4 regions of the Lysinibacillus sp. AR18-8 genome follow, and region 3 is predicted to be linked to each of the others. Evidence: riboswitches for the same ligand, from Rfam matches in the RefSeq annotation. Region 3 holds a riboswitch; each other region holds the start of a gene.
What was found. A riboswitch is a leader RNA that binds a small molecule or an ion and turns the genes downstream of it on or off. The one in region 3 is predicted to bind cobalamin.
Positions count from the first base shown of each region.

Region 1: it holds a riboswitch for cobalamin, as region 3 does, so the genes downstream of both, BFM98_RS00475 ((2Fe-2S) ferredoxin domain-containing protein) here and BFM98_RS06110 (ABC transporter substrate-binding protein) in region 3, are expected to answer to the same signal.
Region 2: it holds a riboswitch for cobalamin, as region 3 does, so the genes downstream of both, BFM98_RS17100 (hypothetical protein) here and BFM98_RS06110 (ABC transporter substrate-binding protein) in region 3, are expected to answer to the same signal.
Region 4: it holds a riboswitch for cobalamin, as region 3 does, so the genes downstream of both, BFM98_RS05280 (glutaredoxin family protein) here and BFM98_RS06110 (ABC transporter substrate-binding protein) in region 3, are expected to answer to the same signal.

Region 1 covers NZ_MDGU01000001.1:99,383-101,566, reverse strand. Annotated here, with positions in the region: gene cobJ (precorrin-3B C(17)-methyltransferase) at 1-831, opposite strand, end outside; gene BFM98_RS00475 ((2Fe-2S) ferredoxin domain-containing protein) at 836-1,207, opposite strand; cobalamin riboswitch at 1,354-1,535, opposite strand; cobalamin riboswitch at 1,787-1,971, shown strand; gene BFM98_RS00470 (energy-coupling factor ABC transporter permease) at 2,121-2,184, shown strand, end outside.
Region 2 covers NZ_MDGU01000023.1:164,460-166,643, forward strand. Annotated here, with positions in the region: gene BFM98_RS17095 (glutathione peroxidase) at 13-558, shown strand; cobalamin riboswitch at 683-880, shown strand; gene BFM98_RS17100 (hypothetical protein) at 1,039-1,596, shown strand; gene BFM98_RS17105 (ABC transporter substrate-binding protein) at 1,580-2,184, shown strand, end outside.
Region 3 covers NZ_MDGU01000006.1:288,077-290,260, forward strand. Annotated here, with positions in the region: gene BFM98_RS06110 (ABC transporter substrate-binding protein) at 46-1,038, opposite strand; cobalamin riboswitch at 1,202-1,388, opposite strand; gene BFM98_RS06115 (elongation factor G) at 1,571-2,184, shown strand, end outside.
Region 4 covers NZ_MDGU01000006.1:112,992-115,175, forward strand. Annotated here, with positions in the region: gene nrdE (class 1b ribonucleoside-diphosphate reductase subunit alpha) at 1-450, opposite strand, end outside; gene nrdI (class Ib ribonucleoside-diphosphate reductase assembly flavoprotein NrdI) at 447-806, opposite strand; gene BFM98_RS05280 (glutaredoxin family protein) at 803-1,027, opposite strand; cobalamin riboswitch at 1,146-1,323, opposite strand; gene BFM98_RS05285 (hypothetical protein) at 1,694-1,975, opposite strand; gene BFM98_RS05290 (SHOCT-like domain-containing protein) at 1,985-2,184, opposite strand, start outside.

The DNA of each region.
Region 1 (2,184 bases), on a different contig from region 3:
GTTCATTGCCCAAGGTTCATTTTCTTCGCGTAAACGTTGATGTGGACGTAATGGCTGTTTCTCTTCACCCAGAGTATATTTACGTTGGTAACCGCGGGGCGTAATCATCTTATTGTCATAGAAAAATGTTGACGAATTCCCGATAATGACAGTTGTCAACATACCAATATCATGTTCTAGCATTTCTGCTAGTGTTGTCATGGTCACTTCTTGACGTTCTCGATAGGCACTTTTCACAAGCCCAACTGGTGTGTCTGGCGAACGATATTCTAAGAGTATTCGTTGAGCCTCGACAATTTGTCTTGTTCGACGTCCACTTTTAGGATTGTATAAAGCAATGACAAAGTCCGCCATTGCAGCTGCCTCGACACGCTTTGCAATTAAATTCCAAGGTGTTAGATGGTCACTCAAACTGATTGTACAAGCATCATGCATAATAGGTGCACCAAGTATGCTAGCGCATGAATTAATCGCAGAAATCCCAGGAACAATTTCAACTTCAATTCCTGTTGCTTCTGTCCAGCCTAGCTCAATTAACACCTCATAGACTAATCCTGCCATGCCATAGACGCCTGCATCACCACTCGAAATTACTGAGACGATGCTCCCTGCTTCGGCTTGACGAACGGCTTCCTGTGCACGCGACACTTCTTCTGTCATGCCTGTACTAACAATCGATTTTGCACTTACTAAATCTTGAATCAGCTCTACATAGGTTTTATAGCCTATAATCATATCACTTTGTTGTAAAGCCTCTACTGCACGTGTCGTAATATGCTTAAAATCTCCAGGTCCAAAGCCTACTACGAAAATTTTTCCTTTTTGCGCCATGTTGTTACCCCTCTTTCACCTTTTCGATCCCTTTAATAGCAGTTGTTTGAGCAGTACGCTGTAATGTACCTTCACGAAGTGTAAAGACATGTTCGTTGTATAAGGATTCATGATGTAAATCTTGTACTAGTGTTCTAGCATGCTCTGTTGATGGCACACGATACCAGTTTCCTTGAGGATAAGCGATTACCACACAAGCATCCTTGCAGCGTCCATTACAGCGCGTTCTTGTCGTATGTATTTCCTGATCGAGTGCTTGCCGCTGTATCTCATCTCGAATGGCTAAGGTAATTTCCTCCCCATCCTTTTTCATGCAGCTACTGCCATTGCAAATAAAGAGATGTGTTTTCATCCCCTCTAAATTCCAAGTTGTCATCTTCTGTCTCCCCTCATTTGCTTTTTGGAAAAAGAAAAACCTTTACTCTATAACGAAGAGTAAAGGTTTTGTAGAAGCCAAATAAAAACGAATAGAATGAAATACAGGTACCCGCTTTCGCTTCAACTTCTCCCTCCGAAAAGTTTGCATGCACAATCAAATAAGCAGGTTTCCTGACTTAAGCTTCATTTTACTGTCGCACCTTCCCAAGTTTGCACCAGTGGCTTTGCGATTTCATCAGCTATTACAGTAGCGGGGGCTGTATTGGATTTTCACCAATTTCCCTATTATCTCGAGCTATTCGAGCACTTATTGACGTTTTATATGAAATTTTTATTAGAATTTTAAATAGAAAACTGTCTTTATCATATCTTATTATTTTAAAATTTCAATATTTCTTTAAAAATTTATGACAAATTTATCAATTTTGAATGGAACTAGGTATGAAATTTATACAATCTATATAATTTGCGCACAAAATTTTATCAGAATATTCACCGTTGACCTTTAATTAAAAAAATTTCATAAAAGGTATAGCATATTTATGGAAATTCATGTTACACTTTGTCGTGAAATCTCACAATTTGAATTTTTTTCGGTGCAAAGTGCTTGTCATTTTGCTTAAAAGGGAAGCCGGTTTGAGTCCGGCGCGGTCCCGCCACTGTAATAGGGAGCTTTATAGAATATGTCACTGTCTAACGGATGGGAAGACCTATAAAGCATTGAACTAGAGCCAGGAGACCTGCCGAAAAATAAGTGATCGTTTCAACCTACGAGGATAGGTGTGCGGCTTAGCAGATGAGACTGTTATTTGCTTTTTTAGCTATGCACTTTTCCACCTAAGGAGAAGTGCTTTTTTTAATTACGCACGCAATATTCTAAAAATCTATTAATTAGTTAGGAGGAAAGCTTTTTGAAATTATCATGGTGGAAACTTAGTTATTTTTTACTGGCCTTTTTAATCGTGCCAAAACGTG
Region 2 (2,184 bases), on a different contig from region 3:
AGGGGATTATGCATGAGCATTTATAATTATCTAGTTCGGAAGCCTAATGGCGAAATTTTATCGATGGAAACATATCGTGGAAAAACAATGTTAATTGTTAACACGGCAAACCAATGCCGATTTACATATCAATTTGAAGACTTACAGAAAATGTATGATAAATATGGAAAAGAGAATTTTGTAGTTCTTGGATTCCCTTGTGATCAATTTGGCCATCAAAATCCTGAAGATGGGGAGGAAACTAAGCATCTATGCAAGGTAAACTATGGGGTCACATTCCCGATTTTTGAGCTTGTACAGGTAAATGGAGAGGCTACCCATCCACTCTTTAATTATTTAAAGCATGAAGTGGATTACCGAGAGTTTGGGAAGGCAAGTATGCAGGAGAAAATGTTGGCAGAAGCAATTGTTCAACTTGCCCCAAGCTTTTTAGATGGTCGTAATATTCGCTGGAACTTTACAAAATTTCTAGTAGATGCTAATGGTAAGACCGTCGCACGCTTTGAACCAACAGATTCACAGCTCGATATTGAAAAAGCAATTGAAACACTATTATAGTAAATTTCTTAATAATGTAAAAATTTGTTAGGGTTTTCTCTTCAAGTAGAAATAATGCTATATTTTAAAACTGTGTACAGCTATTTTTTCTGAAGCATATATGATAAACTGCTTTACAAATGAAATATTCTTGCAGAATAAAGGTGCTAATTAGCATAATCGGGAATCCGGTGAAAAACCGGAGCTGTTTCCGCAACTGTAAGTGCAGCCATTATAAAGATTTACCACTGTCTCAAAGAAGATGGGAAGGTCCTTTATAACACATTCGTTTCATGTGACGAACTGTACAAGCCAGGAGACCGACCTTTATTTGAACGTATAAAAACTTCTCGGAAGCTAGGAGGATATACGGCAAATACATAGGCTTTGTCTAGTTTGATGGCTCATTATGTTATTTTTGTCGTTCCTTTGCAAAAAGGAGCGACTTTTTTATGCCTTTCAAATAAGAATTTTTCATTATAGAAAATAGGGGGGAAGCAAGTGAAAAAAGATGCCCGTTATTCTTGTTATCCATTTATGCGTGAGAAAGCTTCAACGGTCGATTTTGAAATTCGAACAGATAGCCTGACAACACATCTAGGAGTTGCATTAGCTGCGGTAAAAAAAGAGGATGTTCAAGTTGTTGCTGAGGATTTATTGCTTATGTTACCTATGGCTTATCATGTGAATGGCTCAGTACGTGGGAAATTAGCAGTAACTGAAGAGGATTTATCTTGGTTAAGTGAACGTTATGATTTTTACGTTCGCCATGTGAAGGAAGAGATTCAAAGTTTTGTTTTACCTCAAGGAACAGAGGCTGCTGCAGCCTTACATCTTTGTCGCAGTGAGGCAAAAAAATCATATCGTACTTTACACAAAGTATCAGAAGAACGAGAGGTTCCAGCTATTCTTTTCGATTACCTTGGTTTATTAGCTAATGTATGTTTTGTCATGGCTGTTTTTATGAATCAGCAAGCTGGAATAGCGGAAATACCGTTTATTAGTAAATCCTACCCAATGAAAAAGAAAAAGGAGAATAACAATGAAAAAAGTATTTAATTTCCAATGGCTATCAGTGTTCTTACTTGCACTGGTATTAGCAGGCTGTGGCACTGCTGAAGATACAAAAAATAAAGATGCTTCGCAAGATACACAACAAGCAGAGAAAACAAGCTATAAAGTGACAGATGACCGTGGAGTGGAAATAGCGTTTAATGAAGTACCAAAAACAGTTGTATCTTTACAACCAAGTAATACTGAAATTTTGTTTGCTTTAGGTGTTGGCGATAAAATTGTAGGAGCAACTGAGTACGATACTTACCCAGAGGAAGCACAAAAAATTGAACGTGTCTCTGATACTACGAACTTTAACAGTGAAAGAATTATAGCGTTAAAGCCAGATGTTGTCATTGCTTATACAATCGGTGATAAGGATGCCCTAAAGCCGCTTGAGGACGCAGGAATTAAAGTGTTTGTTATTCAATCTGCGACTACTTTCGACGATGTTTATGGAGATATCGAACAAATTGCTGCTGTGATGGATGTTGCTGATAAAGGAAATAAATTAAACGAAGAGATTAAAGCGAAAATTGCTGAAGTACAAACGAAGGTGAAGGATGTCAAAACGCCGAAAAATGTTTATTTAGA
Region 3 (2,184 bases):
GCTCCTTATAAAAAAGGGGCTAGCAAAAACGCTAGCTCGAATGGATTAAAAGTTTTCAGGATAGAAGCCCTTTGCTAAAATTTCAATGGCCTCTGCCGCACGAACCCCTTCAGACGCTGCTGAAAGTGGCAGGATGACAAAGCGCTCATTTTTGACTGCTTCCATCTCCTTTAAGGCTGGATCATTTTTTAAGAATTGGATCTTTTGGTCTGCCGTTGTTTCACCGTAATCAATCACGACAACTACCTCTGGGTTGCGGTCTACTGCATCTTCCTTCGACACAGTTGTCCAGCCTGATTCCACATCACCAAAGATATTTTGTCCACCCGCGATTGTCACAAGCTCATTCATAAAGTTTTGACCAGCTGTAAATACATCCTTTTCACCGCTATCAAACACAAGAACACGTAATTTTTCGCTATCTTTTGGTAATTTAGCTTGTACTGCCTCTACATCTTTCGTCATTTGCTCAATTAAAGCTTCGCCACGATCCTCAATACGGAAAATCTTCGCGATATTGCGAATATCTGTGAAAATATCCTCTATTGTTGGCTTTGTCATGTTGGAAGCCGTATGTAAATACGTATGGATGCCTAATTCTTCAAGCTCTTCTGGTGTGCCTACACCCTTTTCGCCAAAGCCACTTTTCCAGCCAGCATATAGGAAATCTGCCTCGGCATCGATGACTTGCTCCTTCGTTGGGTATTGATCGGAAAGAACAGGGACCTTATCGTATGCCTCTTGCAGTGGTTCATAGATTTTATCATCTAAGTAAGCTGTCCCTACCATAGAATCCTCTAAACCAAGTGCTAGCATAATTTCTGTCACATGCTGATTTAAGCTAATCGCTTTTGTTGGTGCTTCCGTATATGTTTGAGTTGTGTCATTATTTTCAATGGTTACTGCTGCTGCCGCCTCAGATGGCTCAACCTTTTCACCTTGTGCAGCTGATTCCGTTTTGTCCTTTGCGTTACAAGCCCCTAAAACAGCGACCAAGGCAATGATCATCATCAGCCATATACTTTTCCATTTCTTCATGTCCTTTTCTCCTTTGCTGTTAAAATATAGAAAGAAATCAGAGACTTCTTTACTACTAAGGTAGTTGGAAGGGCATAAAAAAACCCTCTTGTCGCCAAGAGAGTAGCATAGTGAAATAACGGTATCATTACCTTCATCACTATCCCCATCCTCGTGGTTCTTAGTCAAAAAATACATACTGGCAGGTATCCTGGCTTAGGTTCATCATCTATACGCCTTCCCATAGTTTCACTACAGTGGCATTCTGTATAGACTCCCCATTTACAGTTGCGGGACAGCATCGGAATTGCACCGATTTCCCTTTTAAGCAAATGACAAATGCCATTTGCACCAATACGTTCTATAATGGTCAATACTATTGATAGACTAGCAGAAGAAAATTTATCGCGCAATCAGTAGTATGACACTAAAAGTATAATCATCATTATATTAGCACTATTTTGACATAAAGACGAACTATTTTACAAGAAATATAGAAGCTAGTATTCTGTTACAATAAAAAGATAGCATTCTATAGAAACGAGGATTTCTTATGTACAAAACGATCGGTGTACTTGCGCACGTGGATGCAGGAAAAACGACCTTCTCTGAGCAAGTGCTTTTTCATACAAATAGTATTCAAGCACGGGGGCGAGTTGATCATCAGGATACCTTTCTTGATCATCATGAGCTAGAGCGCAGACGAGGCATTACGATATTTGCCGAGCAAGGGCGCATGAATATTGGCGATGATACATACACATTGATTGATACGCCAGGGCATGTCGATTTCTCCCCTGAGATGGAGCGTGCTATTCGTGTGATGGATTATGCCATTATTATCATTAGCGCTGTCGAAGGGATACAGGGCCATACAGAAACAGTGTGGCAACTTTTACGTCAATACCATGTCCCTACCTTCTTCTTTATCAATAAAATGGATCGTGAGGGTGCCAATATGGAGGCTGTCATCAGACAGCTTCGCAAAGATTGCTCTCAGCATGTATTGCTCATCGATGAGCCACTGCGAGCAGACTATGTATCAAATAATATTATGGAATGGCTGGCGGAGCGCGACGAAAAATTGCTTGATGCCTTTCTAAATGAGTCATTGGAGCATGAACAGTGTCTTGCTCAATTAAAGGAAATGATTAAAAATGAAGGTGC
Region 4 (2,184 bases), 180 kb from region 3:
TGGTGTTGCAGGCTGATAGGCTTCCATCATTGCTTCGACAGAGCGTTCTGCTAAAGCCGTGTTTCCTTGAGCTAAATACAAAGCAATAATGACAATACGATCCTCATACTTTTCTAAGATCTCTTCCCCATCACGACTTTTCATAGCATAGCTATCGTAAAATTTGCTTGCGCTCATAAAGGATGGAAAGCGGAAATTATAATCATAGGCTTTCTTGTACAGCTTCTTAATAAATTCCATTTCGTACATGTCGATAAATGCTTTCTCATAGTAGCCCTCATCAACTAAATAGCGGATTTTTTCTTCAATATCTATAAAATAACGCAAACGTACGTTAACATACTCTAAAAAGTAGCGGCGCGTAGCTTCGCGGTCCTTTTCTAACTCAAGTAATCCAGTTGTACTATAACGATTCAGTACGTCATTATTAAGCTTTAAATAGGTTTTCATCTCATTACCCTCGTTTCATAAAACGTTTGTATTGCTTCGTAATCCGTTTGATTACCTCGTAAATCTAATTTCCTTACTAAGGGTACATGATAGGTAGCAGCGATTTTCTCACCAGCAGCGCCAAATACATGATGACCGAAGTTACTATTACCACTGGCAACTACTCCTTTACAAAAATCCCTGTTTTTTTCTAAGAAACGTTGTACCTTTGCTGGAATGTCACCTAAACCATCTGTGTAGGTAATTAAGAGATATGGCTTGTTCAATCGCAATTCTTCCGAGAGCTCGATACATTCTGCCTTTAATTTGGATACAACATTTCGGACATTACCTGTACGACTCGCGTAAACAATCATAGGGCAATCAACTCAATTTGAGAAACAATTTCCTGAACATCTCCTATGAAAGTTTCATTCATCTCTAAAACAGGCACACTTAAAAAACCTGCGTCAATAATCGTTTGCTTTGCTTGTTCATCGTGATCGATGTTAACAATTTCAGCTTCAAGTCCTGCACGTTGTAGTTCAGATTTTACCCATAGGCATTTTGGACAAATTGTTTTCGTATAAAGTTTCATAGAAATCCCTCTTTTCATAAAATAAAAAAGCCTATCTCCTCTAAAGAGATAGGCTAAATGGAAACGTTAACATACCAAAAATACTGACGTTCCCATCTCTTAATCCCCGAAGAAATGATAAATTTGTTTTATAAAGGCAGGTCTCCTGGCTTTGCTTCATTCTCTGATTCCCTTCCCATGCAAATGCACAGTGGTTGCAATCATCGTCAGCTTCACAGTTGCGGGGACAGCGTTGGAATTGTACCGAACTTCCCTTTTAAACTACATGTAGTAGTACCTTTGTAAAACGAACACAATATATAGTTGTTGTTCAATAGTTTTAAGTGTACCATCCTTCAAATGAAAAGTAAATCAAGATTCTAAACTTCTTTATTTTTGGATTATTCAGTATTTTTAATTATGTAGTTCCAAATAGATTACCACTAATCACTTATACCCAAATCAAAAATCTATTTTTAACGATGTACGTGATTTTCTATTAAAATGGATCTAGAATTCTAATTTGAGTTTAAAGAAATCTTCTATTTTATGTACCATTGAAAAATAGTTGTCTCTATCGTAAGTCCTGAAATAATGATCATCTCTTACCCATTTCAAATGATGCTCATTACATTAATAAAGAGCATGCTTTTATCATAACATGCTCTTACCATTCTATCATTGGGATTATAGTCTAACCTTAACCTCAGTCCCGTCCTGAGCTTTGACATCGACTAGCACAAGTCCTTTATAATTTTGTAGTTCCTTGATAATCGGCTTTAACATTTCTTTGTCGATGAGGGGAAAGGTAAAGTCTATTTTCTTTTTATCGAAGTATGCCTTTGTCCACTTATTGGCTTGTTGCTGAATCCATTTAGAAGTTAAAATGGAGAGGACAATGGTTAGCACAGTATAGGGAACAGGGACGGTAAAGCGAACGTCTTTTGCTTTCACTTTTACATGCATCATTCGTCGCCTCTACTCAATGAAGACTGCAACGGAATCTCCGTTTGCTGATTTTATATCTACAATTTGTCCATCTAGTTCATTTTCAATTGCTTCAAGAAGAAGATTGATGTCGATATCTTTTACGTATTTTTCAGATTGCGGAATACTTGCAGCGATGCTGTGTCCTGCCATCAATACGGCTTTGACAAGTTTAATTGGTAAATTTACCG